4 regions of the Mesorhizobium sp. INR15 genome follow, and region 2 is predicted to be linked to each of the others. Evidence: predicted binding sites of a transcription regulator. Region 2 holds the regulator's gene; each other region holds the start of a gene.
What was found. Region 2 encodes LexA, which represses DNA repair genes until DNA is damaged. Its sites were predicted from a motif close to TGTTCNNNNTGTGTTCNG; they were not measured.

Region 1: a site for LexA is predicted at 2,898-2,915, ahead of GA829_RS28170 (PA0069 family radical SAM protein). Genes of this name have one in related genera too.
Region 3: a site for LexA is predicted at 2,654-2,671, ahead of GA829_RS36560 (ImuA family protein). Genes of this name have one in related genera too.
Region 4: a site for LexA is predicted at 2,126-2,143, ahead of GA829_RS28290 (2'-5' RNA ligase family protein). Genes of this name have one in related genera too.

The regions. Positions count from the first base shown of each region.
Region 1 covers NZ_CP045496.1:5,757,773-5,763,195, reverse strand. Annotated here, with positions in the region: gene GA829_RS28180 (F0F1 ATP synthase subunit B) at 1-478, shown strand, start outside; gene GA829_RS28175 (ribonuclease HII) at 765-1,460, opposite strand; gene GA829_RS28170 (PA0069 family radical SAM protein) at 1,669-2,823, opposite strand; gene GA829_RS28165 (glycosyltransferase) at 2,974-3,480, shown strand; gene GA829_RS28160 (hypothetical protein) at 3,686-4,660, shown strand; gene moaB (molybdenum cofactor biosynthesis protein B) at 4,678-5,229, opposite strand; gene GA829_RS28150 (4-(cytidine 5'-diphospho)-2-C-methyl-D-erythritol kinase) at 5,231-5,423, opposite strand, start outside.
Region 2 covers NZ_CP045496.1:4,288,409-4,293,831, forward strand. Annotated here, with positions in the region: gene GA829_RS20835 (ComEC/Rec2 family competence protein) at 1-2,291, shown strand, start outside; gene lexA (transcriptional repressor LexA) at 2,285-3,022, opposite strand; gene GA829_RS20845 (pyridoxal-phosphate dependent enzyme) at 3,369-4,343, opposite strand; gene GA829_RS20850 (GntR family transcriptional regulator) at 4,340-5,113, opposite strand; gene GA829_RS20855 (ABC transporter substrate-binding protein) at 5,268-5,423, shown strand, end outside.
Region 3 covers NZ_CP045496.1:1,086,805-1,092,227, forward strand. Annotated here, with positions in the region: gene GA829_RS05135 (error-prone DNA polymerase) at 1-200, opposite strand, end outside; gene GA829_RS05140 (DNA polymerase Y family protein) at 197-1,678, opposite strand; gene GA829_RS36560 (ImuA family protein) at 1,620-2,630, opposite strand; gene GA829_RS05145 (LysE family translocator) at 2,857-3,489, opposite strand; gene GA829_RS05150 (metallopeptidase family protein) at 3,625-4,047, shown strand; gene GA829_RS05155 (YunG family protein) at 4,052-4,393, shown strand; gene GA829_RS05160 (DUF1737 domain-containing protein) at 4,534-4,740, opposite strand; gene GA829_RS05165 (HpcH/HpaI aldolase/citrate lyase family protein) at 4,778-5,423, opposite strand, start outside.
Region 4 covers NZ_CP045496.1:5,778,949-5,784,371, reverse strand. Annotated here, with positions in the region: gene GA829_RS28300 (ABC transporter ATP-binding protein) at 1-565, shown strand, start outside; gene GA829_RS28295 (aldehyde dehydrogenase family protein) at 604-2,031, shown strand; gene GA829_RS28290 (2'-5' RNA ligase family protein) at 2,266-2,802, shown strand; gene GA829_RS28285 (nuclear transport factor 2 family protein) at 2,928-3,281, shown strand; gene GA829_RS28280 (SRPBCC family protein) at 3,333-3,812, opposite strand; gene GA829_RS28275 (ArsR/SmtB family transcription factor) at 3,809-4,165, opposite strand; gene GA829_RS28270 (ArsC family reductase) at 4,331-4,678, shown strand; gene GA829_RS28265 (DUF488 domain-containing protein) at 4,711-5,073, opposite strand; gene GA829_RS28260 (aminopeptidase) at 5,098-5,423, opposite strand, start outside.

The DNA.
Region 1 (5,423 bases), 1.5 Mb from region 2:
TCTCGCAACGCTCTGGGCAACGGTAGCCCTCGTCATCTTCCTGGGCATTGCCATCTACATCAAGGTGCCGGGCATGATCGCCAAGGCGCTTGACGCGCGTGCCGCCAAGATCAGCAGTGAGCTGGACGAAGCGCGCCGGTTGCGTGAAGAGGCTCAGCAATTGCTTGGCCAGTATCAGCGCAAGCGCAAGGAAGCCGAGCAGGAGGCCGCCGACATCGTCGCCGCGGCCAAGCGCGAGGCCGACATGCTTGCCGCCGATGCACACAAGAAGACCGAGGACTATGTTGCCAGGCGCACAGCGCTTGCCGAGCAGAAGATCGGTCAGGCCGAGCGTGACGCGGTCGCCGAAGTGCGCGCCAGCGCCGTTGATATTGCCGTCGAAGCCGCCCGCGCGCTGCTCGCCGGCAAGATGGACGCCAAGGCAGGCGCCGACCTTTTCAAGGCCTCCCTGCAGGACGTCAAGTCGAAGCTCAACTGAGCCGATTTCGCCGACAGATTAAGAGCCGCCCGAGCAACCTGGCGGCTTTTTGTTGCGGTGGAGAAAGGCGAAGGCGGCGGACCTGCCAATCTCCCTCTTTTTGGGGAGATGTCCGGCAGGACAGAGGGGCGCGCGAAGGAACGCCGGCGTTCCGTTCTCATCCGCCGCTCCGGTTGTAACTATGCAAGCAAGCTGCGCGCCAAGGGCTGATAGACTGGTGGGACATCGCCTCGCTCTGGCCTGCCGGCCATCCCGCGAGGGCGGAGATCGGCTAACCGCTTTCGCCTCAACCCAAACCTGCGAAGCTCTCTTCTTCCGCAACCTCAGCCTCACCGAGCCTGAATGGCGCGAACGAGACGCGGTGCAATCGCGCCACCGGCCCATGCACCTCGATCGCTGCACGATGCCGAACGGTGGCATAGCCCATATGGACCTCGAAGCCGTAGCGTTCATGATGGCTGCCACAGCCGCACATCATGCGGTCGCGCATCACCTTGGCGACAATGGAGGCAGCTGCGATCGACTGCGAGCGCTGGTCGCCCTTGATCAGCGCGCGTCCCTCGCAAGGCAGCCCCGGCGGCACGTCGCGCCCGTCAGCCAGAGCAAGCTTCGGCTGTACTGGCAGGCCGACAAGGGCGCGGCGCATGGCTTCCAGGCTGGCCTTGAGAATGTTGCTGCCGTCGATGCCCTCGGCGCTCACCGATGCCATCGAAACGCCAAGCGCGGAGCCGAGGATGCGCAGGAACAGGGCCTCGCGCTGCAGATGGCTGAGGCGCTTGGAATCGTCGAGCCCATCTGGAATGTTGGCCGGGTCGAGCACCACTGCGGCAGCCACAACCGGCCCAGCCAGCGGGCCGCGGCCGGCCTCATCCATGCCCGCCACTGGCCACAAGCCTTGTGCCATCGCCTTCGTCTCGAAGGAAAAGTCGGGTCTCTCGATCATTTCAAAGAGAGGCGGAGAATCGGAACGCGCGCGAGCCATGTTGCGGCGAGGGTCGCATCGGTTCCGATTCTCCGCAAGTCCCTCCGGGTCGGGTGGGGCGCCGGACCGGGAGGGCACCGTCTGCAGGCCGGGGCAGGCCGGACGGGATTCCAATGTATGTCGCCCCAAGTGTTCTGCGGTTTGGGAGGGCGACATGCAAAAACAAGGACTTTCACACCGGCCTATGGCCGGGTTGTGCCAACGTCATCTAGAGCAGCATCAACTGCACCTGGTCTTTTCCGGCGGCGACGAACTGGTCGGTCCGAAGCGTGCGCCGCTCGACATTGAGACCAAGTCGCTTGGCGGTGATCTCGAAGCGGCGACCGATCTGCCAGGCATAGGGACCGGCGCCTTTCATGCGCTTGCCCCATTCCGAATCGTAGTCCTTGCCGTCGCGCATCGAGCGGATCAGCGACATGACGTGGCGATAGCGGTCGGGATAATGGCGCAACAGCCAGTCCTTGAAGATTGGGCTGACTTCCAGCGGGAGCCGCAGCACGACATAACCGGCCTCCCGCGCGCCTGCTGCCTGTGATGAATCGAGGATGCGCTCCATTTCCTGATCGGTCAGCCCGGGAATGATCGGCGCCACCATGACCGAGGTCGGGATGCCGGCATCGGAAAGCTGCCGGATCGCTTCCAGTCGCTTGGTCGGCGTCGACGCGCGTGGCTCCATCGTCCTGGCCAGCATACGGTCGAGCGTCGTCACTGACAGCGCCACCTTGGCCAGCCCGCGATCGGCCATGCGTGACAGGATGTCGATGTCGCGCGTTACCAGAGCGGATTTGGTGACGATGCCGACCGGGTGGCCACGTGCTTCCAGCACCTCGAGAATCTCGCGCATGATGCGGTACTGCTTCTCGATCGGCTGGTAGGGATCGGTGTTGGTGCCGATGGCGATCGTGCGCGGCTGGTAGCCGTCCTTCGACAATTCCTTGTCGAGCAGCCGCGCCGCATCCGGCTTGGCGAACAGCTTCGATTCGAAATCCAGCCCCGGCGACAGACCCATGAAACTATGCGTCGGCCGAGCGAAGCAATAAACGCAGCCATGCTCGCAGCCGCGATACGGGTTGATCGAGCGGTCGAAGGAAATGTCGGGCGATTCGTTGCGGGTGATGATGGTGCGCGGCTTCTCGACCTGCACCTCCGTCTTGAACGGCGGCAGCTCCTCCAGTGAATTCCAGCCATCGTCGAAGACATGCCGGCTCACCGGTTCGAACCGGCCGGACGGGTTGATGCCTGCCGAACGGCCCCTGTTGCGGTCCGGACGGACACGCATGCCGCTCTGTTCGATCATCGCATTGGCCATATCGGCTCTTCCAGCTCCGAAAGCTGCAATGTCCGCGCGCGCGATCTGTTCCATCTTTGCCCGCTCCCAGGGACTGTCCGCGTTGTGTCGAATCGCTCTGTTCATGAAATTATTCCTATTTTGTAAATGAGAACAAATCAAGAACTTTGTATGCTGCGCCGCAAAAACTGGCGCCGCGCACGGCTTTCCGCTATTCGGCTAAACATGCTCAGTGTTCTCATCGAAACGCACAATGACGAGGAAGGGCTTGCCCGCACGCTGGCCTCGTTGATCGGCGGCGCGGTCGAGGGCGTCGTGCGCGACGTCATCGTCTGCGACACCGGTTCCAGCGACCAGACGCATCGTGTCGCTGAGCATGCCGGCTGCCAGTATCTGGCGGGCGGCGGTATTGCCGCCGGTATCAAGCAAGCCAAGGGTGATTGGCTGCTTTTGCTGGAGCCGGGCGCACGCCTAGTCGAGGGCTGGATCGACGATGTCGTTGCCCATACCGCAAGGCAAACGATGGCTGCTCGCTTTTCAAGAACACGCGGCAGCCGCACACCCTTTCTTGCGCGGGTTCTCTCGGGAAACCGCGCCTTGGCCGAAGGCCTTGTCATCAGCAAGCGGCAGGCCGCGTCGCTGTCGAAAAATGCCGGTAATGCCGAAGCCTTGGCGCGCGGCCTGGCGACAAAGCGGCTCGACGCCGAGATCTGGGTGGCGCCCTCGAAGTGAGGGGCGCCGGTGAATCCGCATGTCCTTTTTTGCAATGGCCGGACGTAAAATCCCGGACAATTGACAGGTTGACGTTCATTGTGCATTGCACAAATTCTGACGCGGCGTTAGCTTCCGTTCCAGGCGGATGAATGGGTTTGGGGCATGCTTGGGCGGTGAGCGGCCGATGTTGCATCGGCGCTGCTGCTTGTGACAGAGGACCCTGATGAGCCTGCCATCCCCTGACAAATCGGGCACTACCAGTCTTGAGGCCATCGCGCGAAACGGCAGCATATTGCGCCGCATGGCGGTGCGCATACCGACATATCTGAAAGATATGCGCGAGAACCCGGCCTGGTTGCCAATGTTCGTGCTGGCGCGCACCATGCCTGGCCGGCAGCTGCATTGGCGCGGCGCAAAGCCTGCCTACCCAGTGCGGGGCGCCCACAAAACCATCTTCACCGGCGTTGACCGCGACGCTGTTGTCGCGGGTCTTCGTTCCGAGGGGCTCTTTTCCGGGCTGGCGCTGCCGGCGTCGATCCATGAGGAGATCGCCAGTTTTGCCCAACGCACGCCATGCTTCGGCAATTTCGACCGCCGGCTGGAGTTCCTCCCGTCAGGACACAAGGAAGCCGAGGCGCATTTCGGCCGGCCGCTGCTTAGCGGGCACTTTTTCGAACGCGTCCTTGACTGCGATGCGGCGCTGGCGGTGCAGCGGGATCCTTTGCTCCTCGACATCGCCGCGCACTATCTGGGCGGCCAGGCGAAAATGATCACCACGCGGGTCTGGTGGAGCTTTCCCAGCGGCGGGGTCTCCGATGCCGAGAAGAACCTGGCTTCGCTCGGCAAATACCATTTCGATCTCGACGACTGGCGAATGCTGAAATTCTTCTTCTATCTCGTGCCCGTGGATGACGGCACGGGCCCGCATGTCTATGTCAGGGGTAGCCACAAGCGCCGCATCCTCAAGCATCAACTGACGCTTCTCGTCGGCCACCCGGCGGATGAGGTTCTGAGTGTTTACGGCGAACAGAGCCCCGTCACACTGACCGGAGAGGCCGGCCTCGGTTTTGTCGAGGACCCCTTTGGTTTCCACATGGGCACGGTCCCGACGCGCGCACCGAGGCTGATGATGGAAGTCGGCTTCGGCGTTTCGCCGCCGTCACGCCGTCGTTTCGACGGCGAACCGGTCGTCCGCTGACCAACGGCCGGCTGCGCTCAGGCTTTGGTGCCGCGCCGCAGATGCTCGTCCAGGCGCGGCATGATCTCGACGAAGTTGCAAGGCATGTGCCGATAGTCGAGCTGGGCCTTCAGGATGCCGTCCCAGGCATCCTTGCAGGCGCCGGGCGAACCTGGCAGCACAAAGACGAAAGTGGCGTTGACGACGCCGCCCGTGGCCCGGCTCTGGATCGTCGACGTGCCGATCTTGTCGTAGGAAATGCGGTGGAACACTTCGGAAAAGCCGTCCATGCGTTTTTCGAAGATCGGCTCCAGCGCTTCCGGCGTCACGTCACGGCCGGTAAAGCCGGTTCCGCCGGTGGTGATGACGACATCGATCGCTTCATCCTTTGACCAGCCCAGCACCTTGGCGCGGATCTGGTCCCGGTCGTCAGTGACGATGTCGCGTGCCGCCAGTATATGGCCAGCGTCGGTGATCCGGTCCGCCAGCGTCTGGCCGGATTTGTCGTCGGCCAGGCTGCGCGTGTCGGAAACCGTCAGCACCGCGATGCGTATCGGAATGAAGGCGCGGCTCTCGTCAATTCTGGCCATCTCAGTCAGCGCCCGATGCTATGCTGCGGGTGGCGGCGACGAACCAGTCAGGCTGCCGGCTGCGGATTTCGGCGGCCGCACGCTTGGCGACATTACCGGTCTCGAACAGTCCGAAGCATGTCGCGCCCGATCCGGACATCCGGGAAAAACCTGATCCGGCCTTGTTCAGCCATGAGAGCGCCCTGCCTATGGCC
Region 2 (5,423 bases):
AAGGTCCGGTCCGCGAGGCCGGTGCGGTCACGCGCCTGCGTTCGCCTTTGCGCCGGTTCTCCTTGCCTCGCGTCGGCAACGGTATCGCCCTGGCCGCTGGGCTGGAGCTTGACCGGGGCATCGCCTTCCTGCTCGTGCCGGTGTTTCTGGCATGCGGAGCCATCGGCTATTTCTCGCTGGCGGCGGAACCGGATTTTCCAAAGCCTATCGCCGCCGTCGTCTTGATGGCGGTCTGCGCGCTCGCGTCGCGTTCCTGGCACAGAACCAATCTGTGTTTCGTGGCGGCGCTGTTGTGCGCGCTCGGCATGCTTGCCGCCAAGGTCGAGACATGGCGGGCGGGCACTCAGATGCTCGGCTCGGAAATATCGACGCAACTGACCGGCCGCGTCGTCTCGATCGACCGCATGGCAAACGGCCGTATTCGACTGACCCTCGACGTGATTTCGACCGCGCGGCCGAAGCTGCGCTACATGCCGGAACGGGTTCGCCTGTCGGCGCGGAAAATACCCGCTGAGACGGTCGCCGGCTCCCAGGTCACCGGCTATGCCAAATTGCTGCCGGCAACCGGCCCGGTGCGGCCGGAGAGCTATGACTTCTCCTTCGACAGCTATTTTTCCGGCATTGGCGGCAGCGGCTTTTTCCTCGGCAATCCGCAGGTTGTTCCGTCTCAAGGCATGCCGTTCAGCGCCAGGCTTTCCGCGGCGATCGAGAATGCCCGCGAGACTATCGCCGATCACATTCGCGGCATTGTTGGTGGCGCCGAAGGTGAAATTGCCGCCGCATTGATCGTCGGCGTGCGCGCCGGCATTCCTGAAGAGATCAATGAGTCGATGCGGCGCACCGGCATCTATCACATCATCTCGATCTCAGGGCTGCATATGGCGCTGGTCGCCGGCACCATCATGGCGATGCTGCGCGGCGCTTTCGCCTTGTTCCCGGATTTCTCCTCGCGGCGCCCGGTCAAGAAATACGCCGCGGCGGCGGCACTTTTCTCTATCGCCGCCTATCTTGTGGTCTCCGGCGTGGTGGTGGCAGCCGAACGCAGCTTCATCATGCTGGCGGTGATGTTGATTGCGGTCCTGTTTGACCGAGCAGCGCTGACCATGCGCAATCTGGCGATCTCGGCCATCGCCGTCATCGCGATATCGCCGCACGAGGTGGTTGGTCCGAGCTTCCAGATGTCGTTTGCTGCAACCGCGGCCCTGGTTGGTGCCTATGCCGGCTGGTCGGACTATCGCGCGGGAAAAACCAGGACGCCGCCGCCACGGCGCTCCTTGCCCGGCTTTCTGACGCGAAAGTTCCTGCTGATGATGGGCGGTCTGGCGATGACCTCGATCATCGCCGGCAGTGCCACGGCGCTGTTTGCGATCTGGCATTTTCAGCGCGTGTCGCCGCTCAGCCTGTTCGCCAATCTGGCCATCATGCCGATCGTGTCCATCGTGATGTTCCTGGCCGTCGCCAGCGCGCTGCTGATGCCATTCGGCCTCGATGGGCCCGCCCTCTATTTGATGGGCAAAGGGCTGACCGCGATGATCGCCGTATCCGGCTGGATCTCCGAGCGCTCGCCGGTCGATGCCGTCGGTCTGATTTCGCAGCGGTCGGTCCTGCTGGCAACGATTGCCCTGATCATCGCGACAATGGCGACGACCCGGCTGCGGCTAGCAGCCGTTCCGTTCGCGCTAGCCAGCCTGTTGACGGTCTCCGGCGCCGAAACGCCCGACGTGCTGGTCTCCGAGGATGCACGGCTGGTCGCACTGCCGATCGGCGGCGGCGAACTCGCCGTCAACCGGCCGCGCCCGAACGAGTTCACCGTCGACAACTGGAAACGCGCGCTGCGATCCGAAACCATCGTCCTGCCGGAGGTGTTCAGCAAGGAAGACGCGCAGTTCGATATCGACCCTGCTGATCTGCCGTCAGGAGCGCCGTTCTACTGCATGGCCGGTGTGTGCGTTGCCCGGCATCCGTCCGGCGCGATCATCGCGCATGTCGAGGACCGCAAGGATGCCTGGAGAGCCTGTGCGTTTGCCGACCTGATCATCATCAACGACGCCACGGCCTACGATCCGTGTCACAATCCGCTGGTACTCGTTCTGACCAAAAGACAGCTGGCCCGCAAAGGCAGTGCCGCGATCTTCTTCGATAGGCTATCCGCGACCGCGCCGGCACGGATCAGCTTCGCCGTCGACAGACCATACCGGCCCTGGCACGAACAGCGAAAATTCTCACGGGAAGCGCGAGGCTTGCCGCCCTACGTCAAGCCGGAGAAACAGGCAGCGCCTCAGGCTCAATAACGCCGGATCAACCCCACGAGCTTGCCTTGCACCTTGACCCGGTCTGGCCCGAAGATGCGGGTCTCATAGGCAGGATTGGCGGCTTCAAGCGCAATCGAAGCGCCCTTGCGGCGGAACCGCTTTAGCGTTGCCTCTTCTTCGTCCACCAGTGCCACGATGATCTCGCCCGGGCTTGCGGTGTCGGCGTTGCGGATGATGACTGTGTCGCCGTCGAAAATACCGGCCTCGATCATCGAGTCGCCCTTGACCTCCAGCGCATAGTGCTCGCCGCCCATGATCATGTCCGGCGGCACCGAGATCGAATGCGTCTGGTGCTGGATGGCATCAATCGGCACACCGGCGGCGATACGGCCCATCACCGGGATGGATACGGCTGAGACCGCGTCATCGTCATTGCCGGCCGAAGGCATGCGCGAAGGAGCTGGTTTGATCTGCCGGCCGAGGCTGCCCTGACCACCGCCGCCCTGAATGACGCTGGGCGAAAACTTGCGCGCCGCGTTGAGGCCGGGTGCGATCGAGTCGGGCAGCCGCAGCACTTCGAGAGCACGGGCACGATTGGGCAGCCGGCGAATGAAGCCGCGTTCTTCCAGCGCCGTGATCAGCCGGTGAATGCCGGACTTGGAGGCAAGATCGAGCGCCTCCTTCATCTCGTCGAAGGATGGGGGAATGCCGCTTTCCTTCAGGCGTTCATGAATGAACATCAGCAATTCATGTTGCTTGCGCGTCAGCATGGCAGCCCCCAGGAGTTCTGAAACCAGAATCGGAAAAACAAACCCAGAACAAACACTATCTGTTCCAGTTGTGTTCCGCAACTGTTTAAAGTTTAATGAATTTGTTAAGACGGCTGAAATTATTGTCGGCACCGTGCCGCTTCGCCACGGCTCATTTCACGCCGCTGGCGCATGCTTTCCAGCGTTGAAATTGTTATGGTTAACGGCGTGTGGCCCATCCCATGGCGAATCCTGGCACCAGTCATGGACAGGTGCCCAAGACGGATATGTCGACCTTTGCTGACTTGCCATTTGCCGTGAACGAAACGAAGCCAAAATGCCAACCACGGGTGGGTCGGCGCCAACATCACGCCGGTGGGACTTCCCCGGCCAAGACCTGCGCATAGGCGCCAGCATCGATGTTGCCACCGGAGATGACACAGACGATGTTGCCAGTTGCCTGCTCGCTGCAAAGAGCGGCGGCCAGTGACGCCGCCCCGGCACCTTCGGCCACGAGCTTCGCTTTCGAAAACAGCAGCCGCATTGCTTCCGTCACCTGCTGAAGGCTGACGGTAATAGCGCCGTCGATAAGCTGGTTTGCCAAAGGCCATAGTTCAGGCACCAGCGACGGCCCACCGATGCTCTTGATGAAGGAGGGCTGCGTCTTGATATCGACAATGCGCCCGGCCGCCAGGGCGGCGGTGACCGGCGCCGCGTTTTCGTCTTCGACCGCGAAGACTTTCGCGTCGCGCCGCAATGCCTTGACCGCGCTGGCGACCCCGGTTGTCATGCTGCCGCCGCCGTAGGGCGTCAGCACGCAATCGACTTCCGGCAGGTCTTCGACGATCTCCAGGCCGATGGTGCCATTTCCCGCCAGTACCGCCTGATCGGTGACGGGATTTATGAGGAGTTCAGCGATATCCGGACGCTCAATCCCGGTGATGTATCGCCACCAGGTCTCGTGCGAAATGAAACGCACCTCGCCACCAAGGCGGCGGACTCCATCGATCTTGGTCTGGGGCGCGTCCGCATACATGTAGGCGGCCATTGGAACGCCAAGCGCCCTTGCGGCCCAGGCCATTCCATAGGCCATGTTGCCCGAACTGATCGTGGCGACGCCATGCCGTAGCGCATCGGCGTCGCGGGAAAGCAGAGCATTCAGCGCCGGCCTGATCTTGAAGGCGCCTATGGGCGACAGGGTCTCAAGCTTTAGGAATATCCGTTGGTCGGTCCCGCCAAGATCGACACGCAGCAGCGGTGTCCGTGGCAACGACGCGGCCAGCCGGTCGCGAGCCGCGCCAATCTCCTCGAGTGTCGGGCGGCGCGGGAGCGTTGAGCTCATTTGCCGACCGTCTTCAAGCTGCCGGCACGCGCGGTGTACTTGCTCGCGTTGTTGTCTTCGCTGTGGACATAGACATGCAGCGTGTAGCCGATGTGGGCCACCATCAACGCCTTTGCCCGCTCGACATCACGGTCCAGCGCCGCTTCCATGATCGCGGTGTGGTGCTCGATCGCTATCGCCTCGCGCAACGCATCCATGGCCTCTTCATAGCCATCCTTGAGCCCTGCCGCGGCGCGCAGTGTCGGCGCAAGGCCAAGAAAGCGATGATGCCGGCGCAACTGGTCGGCGATTGTGGAGCGGAATCGCAGCAGCCAGTTGGAGGTCGACGCACTCAGCAGTGCCGCGTGGAAGGCCTCGTGGCTCTCGTCCCATTTGTCGACGGCCTCATCCGAAGGATCGTCAACCGCGGTCTTGCAGCGGGAGAGCCGGTAGTGGGCGGTGACGACGGCATCTTCCCATGCTTTACCGCCTTTCTCGATCGATTCCAGGAACAGGGGTATCTCGACAACCATCCTCGCGTGCGCCAGATCCTCGAGTTCGGCTCGCGATACGGGGGCGACGGCAAAGCCGCGATTGCTGATCGCGGTGACCAGGCGCTCGGCCTCCAGCCGCGACAATGCCTCGCGCAGAGGTGTCCAGCCAACGCCGTAGGTGCCGCGCAATGCGCTCAGTTTGAGGGGCGCGCCCGGCATGAGGCGGGTGGTGAGGATATCGCGCCGCAGCAGCTGATAAGCCGCCTCGGTCTTTGTCGATCTCTTCTGATCCTGCATGCGCTTTCGTCCGTCAGCTGACCTGGGAAGAATTATATATCATGTGAGGGTGTGGCAAGAATTATATATAATGTTTGACAGGCAAGGATGGACTGATCATGATTGCCACAGTTGCCGCACCGTAAGCGGCACCAATCAAATCTGGGAGGAAATGATGATGAAGTTGAAATCCGCTTGGCTGCCGGGATTGGCCCTGGCCGGCGTCCTGATGGCGAATATCGGCGCTTCGGCCGCTGATCAGATCCGCATCGGCATCGCCAATTTTGGCGAACATCCGCAATTGAACGCCGCCGTCGCCGGTTTCAAAAAG
Region 3 (5,423 bases), 3.2 Mb from region 2:
TAGGCGAGCGTCTCGACCTTGGCCTGCTGCCACGCGCGCACGACGCCGGCCACCGTGTTTCGATCGGCAAGGCCGATCGACGCGAAGCCGAGGAATTTCGCCGTGACCACCAGTTCCTCGGGCTTGGAGGCGCCGCGCAGGAACGAGAAATTCGACTGAATGCCGAACTCGGCATAGGGGATGATGGTCAGCGCGTTCATGCGAAGACCCCGTGCATGAACCAGCGCGGCGCAGGCAGGGCGGCGCCGTAAAGGCCTTGCCGGTAGAGCCAGTAACGGCGGCCATCGGCATCCTCGATGCGGAAATAATCGCGTGTCGATGTGGCTTCGTCGCGCGGCGCCTCACGCCACCATTCCGGCGCGATGCGTTCCGGCCCCTCGGCGCGCGTGACCCGGTAGAGCGCGCGCCGCCAGCGGAAGTTCAGCGGCGGTCCTTCCGGCATTTCGGTTGCCGGCACCTCGATCGGTTCGGGCGAGCGGAACAGCCGGATCGGCCGCTGCGGTCGGAAGACGGTCATCGGCGTCGGGTGCTTTATCCGGTCCGGCTTCTTCGGCGGCGCGATCCTTCGCGGCGCTTCGGTGAAAGGCACGGTCGCGACGGCGCGCTCGGGCAGATGGCTTTCGACGGCGATCGGTTTCAGCACGGCACCCTCGCCCAGCCGGGCGCGGATGCGGTCGGCGAACAGCGCGATATCGGCGCCGTCGTCGCTAGTCTCGCCGGTCAGGTCGGTCTGCTGCATGTCGAACGCGGCGGCCGACAGCACGGACAGGCGCACGAGGTCGAAGCCATAGCCGGCATCGATATCCTGTTCGAGCGCGGCCAGCCTTTCATGGAACAGGCGCTGGATCAGCATCGGCTCGCGCATCGGCCGTGATGTGCCGACGGCGATGCGGCTGACGGCGCCGTCGACGCGGAAGAGCAGCAGCGCCAGCAGTCTTGCGCCCTCGCCTCGGCGTTCAAGGTCCGCCTTCAGCGTCGTCGCCAGCATGCGCACCAGCTGCTCGATGTCCTCGGTCAAGGTGATGGGTTCGGAGAGGTGTCGCTCGACCGACAGCGGCGCGACCGGCAGGCGGGGCGAGACCGCCTCGTCGAGCCGGCCAAGCGCCTGGTCGAGGCGCAGAAGCAGGGAGGCGCCGAAGCGGCGGGCGAGCGGCGCGCGCGGCGCCGCCATAACGGCGCCCGCCGTGCGCAGGCCGACACTTTCCAGGCTGGTGCGGATGTCAGGCTCGATGCGCAGCGCCGCCAGCGGCAAAGGCGCGAGCAGCGCTTCCTCTTCGCCTGACACAACGATGCGGTCGCCGGAAAACCGTGCCGCCGCCCAGGCAGCGCCCGGTGTCGCGGCAAGGCCGGCGCGGACATCAAAACCCTGATGGAAGAAGCGCGACAGGATTTCGTCCAGCATCGCGCGTTCGCCGCCGAAAAGATGGGTGCAGCCGGTGACGTCGAGATAAAGGCCATCCGTGCTGTCCAGCGCCACCAGCGGGGTGTAGCGGTCGCACCAGTCGGCAAGGCCTTCGAGCAGGCGGCGGTCGGCCTCCGGATCGGCTTCCAGGATGTCGATCGACGGATGCATGGCGCGCGCATCGGCGATGCCCATGCCGCGCTTCAGATGCAGCGCCTCAGCCCGCTCGTCGAGGGCGGCGATGCGCTGCGCGTTGCCCTGGCGATGGCTGATCACCATCGGCCGGTGATCCGACGGCCGCGAACGCCAGGACCGCCCCAGACGCTGCCGCAAGATCCTTTCCGCCGCGAGATGCGGGAACCACAGAGACAGGATTCTTTGCCCGTTCTTCCTGGGATCTTTCCTCAAAGACGCGTTCATCGGGGTTCCACTCCAGTGTGAATTGTCCGGGCAAGGCCGTGCGGCTCTTGCCGATGGTGACAGTGAAGGCCGGTCGGCCGATCGAGCCGTCAAGCGGCCCGGCGATGGTGTCGCGTGGGGTCGCCGGCGCCGACGACAGGATGAGGCGCACCGGCGCCGCCGTCGGCTCGGCTTCGGCGGCCTGCCGCAGCAGGAATACCGGCCGGCCAGCCATCCGCGCCCTTGCGTGCAGGCGGCGGGTCGCGGTCAGGTCCAGCCGATGCGGATTGCCGCGCACTTCAAGGATGACGGCGGCGAGCGCCGTCATCCTTGCTGCCTCCTCGGCGACCCACAAAGCGTCGACCAGCCGGGGCGCTTCGGAAAACAGCAATTGGTCCGGCTCGATGCCGAAAGAGGCGTGAAGCCCTCTTGCGTAGGGGAAGCCCGCCTCGTGAAAGATCTCCGTGGTGCCGATCCACAGCAGCGGCAGGCGCGGGCCCTGCTTGAGGATCAGGCTTGCAAGCGACAGGGCAAAGCCGGCCACGGCACCGGCATCGCGGGTCTCGGCGCCGTGGATCTCGCTCAAGGCGGCTTTCGGCAGGCCGCCGCTCAGGGTGTCATCGAGGCGATCGGCACCGGTGCGCAGGAACGCATCCGGCGTTGCCACGGCAATGCCGCGCCGGACCACTGTGCGGTCAGTATTGGGGCGGTCAGCATCGGGCGATGCGCCGGCCGGCGCCTCCAGGCGCTCGGGCAGCGTTCCCTCGATCTTCGCGATCTGGCGGCGCAGGGCAAAAACAGTCTCCCGCGCCACGGCGGTTATCGCCATGACGGTCAGCTTCCATTCACAATTGTTCCTGTTATGTTCCTATAGATTCCAGAGGGCACTCCAAGAGTCAAGCAGACTCACGGGGAATTTATTCCTCTCTGGTCGTTTGCCCTGGAGCGGTACGCCGTTTGATGGGATCGCGGAGCCGCTCCAATTCCCCGTTTTCAGGCAACTCCGAAGGGAAAGCGCGAAGCGCTTTTCCTGGGAAGCCGTTCCTGGAATTGCCTCAGCGCTGGCCGCCAAGGGCCAGCCGTGCGGCAAGCCCCGCGAACACGGTTCCAAGCAGGATCCGTGGCGCGCGCTGAAACCGCGTGCGGCGTGACAAGGCCGCGCCGATCCGGCTCGCGGTCAGGATGACCAGGCCATTGACCACCAGTCCGATCAGGTTGAGCACGGTTGCCAGCAGCAGGATCTGGCCGGCGACGGAACCGGCCCGCGGCTGCACGAATTGCGGGAACAGCGCCAGCACGAACAGCGCCATCTTCGGGTTGAGCAGGTTGGTCAGCAATCCCTGCCGGAAAATGCGTGTCCGCGAGTAGCGCGGCAGGCCGGCGACCGGCGCGAGCATGGCCCCGTCCGAGGTGAACGCCTTCCATGCGAGGTAAGCGAGATAGGCAGCACCGGCATAACGCACGATGTCGTAGGCGATGGGGGCGGCGAGAAACAGTTGCGACAGGCCGAAGGCGGCGGCCAGCGCATGGCAATAGGTGCCTGTGGCGATGCCGATATAGGTCGCCAACCCCGCCGCACGCCCCTGGCTGGCGCTGCGGGATGCGATCAACAGCATGTCCGGCCCCGGCGTCGCGGTCAAAGCGAGGCAAGCAATGGCGAAAAGTCCAATGGTGGAAAAGTCCGGCATGAGAGCTCCTGATACATGGCCGGAACCGATGCCTACTCGATTCCTTGAGAACAGCAAAGTATCTGGAGCAGGAATTGCCGCGCCATTTGCCGAGCCCGGCGCGAAAGCCTATATGCCGGGATCAAAGGATAAAGCATGGCCCGCATCTACAAGACCCGCACCTGGCACGACGAGCTTTCGCCGGCGATGGAGGAAATGGAGTTCCTGGCGCTGGAGGCTTACGCCCACCTGCCGGAGGATTTCCGCAAGCTGACCGGCGAGATCGTCATCCAGATCGCGGAGTTCCCGACCGACGAGATCATGGACGACCTGTCGCTGGAAACGCCCTTCGACCTGCTCGGCCTGTTCGAGGGACGCGGCATCGCCGAGCGCTGGAACCCGCAGACCGGCGAAGGCCCGAACCGCATCACGCTCTACCGCCGCGCCATCCTCGACTACTGGGCCGAAAACGAGGAAACCCTGGGCGACATCGTCACGCATGTGCTGATCCATGAGATCGGCCATCATTTCGGCTTATCCGATGACGATATGGAGAAGATTGAGGAAGCGGCAGAGTAGTTCCATGCGCAATTTCACCAACCCCGGCGAACTCTTCGACAGATTGAAAACCGCCTGGAGCCCCGAAAGCTCGAAAAGCTGGAGCGCCGAAAACCCGGCCAAAGGCCAATGCAGCGTCACCTCGCTGGTCATCCATGACGCATTCGGCGGCGATATCCTGAAGACCCAAACGCGTGGCGGCACGCATTTCTACAATGTGGTTGACGGCATCAAGTGGGACATGACGATCAGCCAGTTCGACCGGCCGATACCGTTCGCCGACCTGGCGTCCAGCCGCGAAGAGGCGATGGCGGACACCTCGCCCGCGCAATATGCCGCGCTCAAGGCCAGGCTGAACCTGGGCTAGGGCGTTTCAGGAAAAGCGTGAACGGTCTTCCCGGGAAAAGCGCTTCGCGCTTTCCCTTTGGAATCGCGTAAAAACAAAGAGATAGAGCCTGCTTCACCCCGAACGGATCTGGATGGAACGGGCTCTATCCTGACGTTTGACTACCAGTCGCTGAGCTTGGTGTCTGGGCCGTATTCCTGGCCCTCGATATCCTTCACCACGGCCTGGCCGCAGCGCATGGTCTTGGCCTTCTTGTCGTAGGCGTAGGTCGGCGAGCCGAACAGATGCCAGCCCTTGTTGAGCGCCGCCGTCACCTTGTGACAGAAGCTGGCGTCGTCCGCAGCGGTCAGAAAACGGTAGAGTTTCATCGTTCAAGTCCTGTTGTGTACCCGTAGCCGGCCAACATCATGCGCTGATGGCAGCGGCCTTCGCCAGCAATTTTTCCGCCTGCGCGAGATGTAGCCGCTCGACCATCTTTCCGCTCAAGGCGATCACGCCCTTCTGTGCATTTTCGGGCAGCGCGAAGGCCTGCTTCACCGCGCGGGCCTCGGCCACGGCTTGCACGGATGGCGCAAAGGCATGGTTGGCGGCTTCGATCTGGGCCGGGTGGATGAGGGATTTTCCGTCGAACCCCATTGCCGCCGCTTCCGTGCACTCTCGCGCATAGGCGTCCAGGTCGCGAAAATCGTTGGCGACACCGTCGATAATATCGATGCCGCCGGCCCGCGCGGCCAACACCATCTGCATCAGCCAAGGCACCAGATAGCGCCGATCAGGCGTCGCCAGCACGCCGGTGTCCTTGATCAGATCGTTCGTTCCGGCAATGAAACAATCAAGGCGTGAAGCGGGATCGCGGCCAAGTTCGGCAATGGCGCCAATGTTGAGCATGCCCTTCGGCGTCTCGATCATCGCCCATAGTTTCACGCTGTCGGGGGCAAAATTGTCGTCAAGCAGATCGCCGACCTCGAGCAGGTCGCGCGGCGTGTCGACCTTGGTCAGAAGAATGCCGTCGGGTTCGCAGCCGGCGGCGGCCAGCAGGTCATCGTTGCCC
Region 4 (5,423 bases), 1.5 Mb from region 2:
GCAGATGCAGGTTGAGCTGAAGCGGCTGCAATCGCGGCTCGGCACCACCTTCGTCATGGTCACGCATGACCAGACCGAGGCGCTGTCGATTTCCGACCGCATCGTCGTCATGAACAAGGGCCGCATCGAGCAGATCGCGCCACCGGCCACGCTCTATGACCGGCCCGCCACCACATTCGTCGCCAGCTTCATCGGCACCATGAACCTGCTGCAATCGCGCTTTGTCGGGCGCGACGGCGATCGGTTTCGTTTCGCTGCTGGCGCCTTGCCGCTGGAGGCCGTCTCGGACACTGGCGAAGTCCTAAACGAGGGCGCGCTGCGCACCATCGGCGTGCGGCCCGAGGATTTACTGGCGGCGAACGAAGCCTCAACCGGTACGGCACCGGTACGGGTCAACAGCGTCGTCTTTCATGGCCGCACCTTGCGCTTGCATGCCGAACTGGGGCAGGGAATACCTGTGGTGATCGACGCGCCGCGCCAGGCGCAGGGTTTTCAATTCAGCGCCGGCGACGTGGCGCATATCAGCCTGCGCCGTGGCGCTAACTGCCCTATGCTGTCCGCATAAACTGACCGTCCATTTCCCGAAAACCGGAGTGTTTCCCTGTGAGCAATCATCTCAACTTTTTCATCGACGGCAAATGGGTGGCGCCCGTGGTGCCGGCGACGCTTGACGTCATCGATCCGTCCACCGAAGAGGCCTATACGAAAATTTCAGTTGGTTCGAAGGCCGACGTCGATAAGGCTGTTGCCGCCGCGAAGGCCGCCTTTCCATCCTTCTCGCAGACCAGCAAGGCAGAGCGCCTGAAGCTCCTGAAGCGTATCCTCGAAGTCTACAACGAACGCTACGAGGACATCGCCCAGGCCGTAAGTCAGGAAAATGGTTCGCCCATCACCTGGGCCCGCGAGGCGCAGGCCTGGGCCGGCCGAGCCCATATGGAAGCCACCATCAAGGCGCTGGAGGATTATGAATTCTCCGAGAAGCGCGGCGGCACCATGGTGGTCAAGGAGGCGATCGGCGTCTGCGCGCTGATCACGCCTTGGAACTGGCCGCTCAACCAAATCGTCTGCAAGGTCGCGCCGGCGATCGCCGCCGGCTGCACGGTTGTGCTGAAGCCTTCCGAGATCGCGCCGATCAGCGGCATCGTCTTCTCGGAAGTGATGGAAGCCGCCGGCACGCCCAAGGGCGTCTACAACATGGTCAACGGCAATGGCCCTGATGTCGGCCAGATCATGGCCGGTCATCCCGATGTCGACATGGTCTCCTTCACCGGTTCGACCCGAGCTGGCATCATCGTCGCCAAGACGGCGGCCGAGACGGTTAAGCGCGTGGCGCAGGAACTCGGCGGCAAGTCGGCCAACATCGTGCTGCCGGACGCCGATTTCGAAACGGCGGTGCGCAAGGGTGTTGAAGGTTGCTTCGGCAACAGCGGCCAGTCCTGCGATGCGCCGACCCGCATGCTGGTGCCTGCCGCTCGCCACGACGAGGCGCTGGCCATCGCCAAGAAGGCAGCCGAAGCACACAATGTCGGCGATCCGCGCAATGAAGAGACCAAGCTTGGTCCGGTCGTCAGCGAGCTCCAGTTCAACAAGATCCAGGGGTTGATCGAGGCCGGCATCAAGGAAGGCGCAACGCTGGTCACCGGCGGCCCAGGTCGTCCGGAGCACCTTAACCGTGGCTATTATGTCAGGCCGACCGTGTTCGGCCATGTCACGCCCGGCATGACCATCGAGAAGGAAGAAATCTTCGGCCCGGTGCTGTCGGTCATTTCCTACAATGACGACGACGACGCGGTGAGGATCGCCAACGACACCGTCTACGGCCTCGCCGCTTATGTGCAGTCGGAGGATATCGAGCACGCCCGCAAGGTCGCCGGACAGCTGCGCGCCGGCCAGGTCTCGATCAACTACCCGGAATGGGACACGTTCGCGCCCTTCGGCGGCTACAAGCAGTCCGGCAACGGCCGCGAATACGCCGATTGGGCGATCCACGACTTCCTCGAGGTCAAGGGCATCATCGGCTACGGGGCGTAAGATTCGGTTTCTTGCTCGGCGAGTTCTTGCCGATCGTTGGGTCTTGCAGGCGTCGATGTGGAAGCATCGGCGCCTGTTTCGTTTTCGATTGATTTGTTCACTTTTTGTTCTAGTATTCTCGATCGGTTTTGCCAGGCGAGATCAGTTATGAGTAGGCAATTTACGTTCGGGTCCGGGAAGAACGGCCAGACCTTTTTTCGTTGGGATGAGCCAGGCCCGACCCGGGAACCCCATGTGTTCTACGCCGCTCTGTTCGAAGCCCCGGTCAATGCAATGCTGACGCGCGAGGCAGAGCATTATTGTCGGGACCTGGAATTGAGTGGGCGGCTGACCCCAGCGGAGCAAATGCACATGTCGCTGATCGGGCTTGGCAATGGCAAACCCCAAGCTCTGATGAGTATCGCTCGTCACATCGGTCTGTTGGTTCAGGCCAAGCCATTCGATGTTTGCCTCGACCGTCTGTCGGCATTCGGCGGTGGGGCGCTGGTGCTTCGCAGCAGCGATCATTCACCGGCGTTTCAGGCCTTCTGGCGCCAGCTCTCCGCCGTCGTCGACGATAGTCCGCTGCAGCCCTTCGTAACGAACTCGGTAGAGCCGCATGTGACGTTGCTCCGCGACAGAGTTGGTGTGCCAAAGCTTCGGGAAAGGGCTGTTGAACCGATCTGCTTGACGGTCCGGAGCTTTGCATTGATCCGTAGCCATCAGGGTAAGTACGAGCGCCCGGCCACCTGGCAATTGAACGGTCAGGACGATGCCTTGGCCGCGATGTAGCTTTCGTCGTCATGGAGATTTGCGATGCTCATCCTGACAGGGTCATGTCAGCATCCACCGATCCCGCGATGGCGGCTCGGCAAGCCGTTCCCTATTTGCAATGTGTCTCAACAGGAGGAAAACACATGACCATCGCGGAAATTGCCAAGGATTTCACTGAACGCCTCAAGCAGGGCGATCACGAAGGTGCCGCTGCAAAATACAATTCCGATGACATTGCCAGCTACGAAGCCATGGAAGGGCCGATGGCCGTGAGCCATGGCAAGGAAGCTCTCAGGCAGAAGAGCCAATGGTGGCGCGACAACAACGAATTCCATGGCGGCTCGGTCGATGGCCCATACGTCAATGGCGACCAGTTCGCGGTGTACTTCAAGCTGGATGTGACGCCGAAAGCGACTGGTGAGCGAGCCACGATGGAAGAGGTTGGCCTGTATACCGTCAAGGATGGCAAGATCACGGAAGAGCGTTTCTATTACTAGAGATGCCGAAAACACGGCGGCTGGCAATCTCCCGGCCGCCGTGTTGCAAGCTCAAATCGTCTTCACGTACTGCGCAAGCTGATCGGCCACCGTGCCCCAGCCGTCGAAGAAGCCCATCTCTTCATGATTATCGCGGGTCGCCTGGTCGCGATGGATGGCCGTGGCGGTGTAGCGCGTGGCATTGCCTTCGCTCTGCAATGCAATGACCGCGGTCATGAACGCGTCACCTGATGGCCGGTAGCCGGGCAGCAGCGCATCCGTCCATACGAGCCGCTCGTTGGGTACGATTTCGAGATAGCAGCAATGGCGGTCGTTGACCTCCTTGCCGTCAGGCGATTGCATGCGCGTCCTGAACAGCCCGCCTGGCCGCAGATCGATCTCGCAGTCGCTGATGAGCCATGGCTTCGGCGTGAACCATTGCTTGACGTGTTCTGGCGTTGTCCAGGCCCGCCACAGCAGTTCGCGCGGCGCGTTGATGACGCGCTCCAAGGTGAGATCCAATCTGGGGTCCAGTTTGAGTGGATAGCTCATGTTTCTTTCTCCTTAAGGGTCAAGACATAGGCGTCGAACTGGTCGAGGCGGCGCTCCCACAGGGTGCGTTGTTCGGACAGCCAGTTTTCAGCGAGCTTCAGCGGCTCGGGTGCCAGTTGATAGGTCCTGATGCGGCCGGCCTTTTGCGAGCGCACCAGCCCGCAGCCTTCAAGCACCTTGAGATGCTCGATGAAGGAGGGCAGGGCCATGCCGAAAGGCTCGGCGAGTTCGCTGACCGAGGCAGGGCTGCGGTTCAACCGTTCCACCACGCGCCGGCGCGTCGGGTCGGCAAGCGCGCGAAAGATGCCGTCGATCGGTGGAGGGCTCGAATTTACGATTTGGAGGTCAATCACTGTTTCATCCCAGGTGTCGCCAAAAGCGGCGATAAAATACTTAGGAAGATTCCTTAGTACTGGCAAGTCCTAAAAACAGGCCTGGGCAGGCAAGGATGCTGGCAAAGCGGGAAGGGTGGTTTTAGGCTGCGAAGCGGATTCGACTGTCAGCCAAGGAACCACGCTTTGACAATCACGATGTACGGCATCACCACCTGCGACACGATCAAGAAGGCGCGCGTCTGGCTGGAAAGCCGCAACGTCGCCTACCGGTTTCACGATTACCGGGCGGAAGGGCTGGATGCGAAGCGGCTAGATGGCTGGGTCGGCAAGGTTGGCTGGGAGGTGCTGCTCAACAAAGCCAGCACGACATTCCGCGAATTGCCGGACGGCGACAAGCAGAGCCTCGATGTGAAAAAGGCCAAGGCGCTGATGCTGGCCAATCCGACAATGGTCAAACGCCCGGTCTTGGAGGTCGGCGACCGTATTCTGGTTGGGTTCAAGCCAGATGTTTATCAGGAGGCGGTGAAGTAGCGCGCCATGCGCGTCACTTCGTCATCCTCTGGTCATGGCCGAGGATGGCGAAGCAGGTAGCCCGCCAGAGCCACCGCGTTGTTGTGCGCCTCGTCATGGGCGCCGTAGAGCAGCGTTACCTTGCCCTCGGCGAGCAACCCGCGCAGCTGCCCGACCGCCTCCCCATTCCTGTCCAGCTCGACATGATAGCGCTGTTGAAATTCCGCCCACCGCGCCGGCTCGTGCCCGAACCATTTGCGCAACGCGTCGCTCGGCGCGATGTCCTTCAGCCATAGGGCGAGCGCGGCGCTTGTCTTGGCAACGCCGCGCGGCCAGATGCGGTCAACCAGCACGCGCTGGCCATCGGCCATATCAGGCGCTTGGTAAATACGCTTCACCTCGATGTCGAAGGCCAAGGCAACCTCCGTTGGTAGGATCTCTCAGGCCCATTCGCCCTTGCGAATCACCGGCACGCGGCTGCCATCCTTGGCGACACCGTCGATGTCGATCTTGTCGGAGCCGATCATCCAGTCGATGTGGATGAAGCTTTTGTTGCCGCCGCGTGCCGCGATCTCGGCCTGGGTGAGCGAGGCGCCGTCGACGAAGCATTTCGAATAGCATTGGCCAAGCGCGATGTGGCAAGCGGCGTTCTCGTCGAACAGCGTGTTGAAGAACAGCAGTCCGCCCGCCGAGATCGGCGAGGAATGCGGCACCAGCGCCACTTCGCCAAGACGGCGTGCGCCTTCGTCGGTGTCCAGAACCTTCT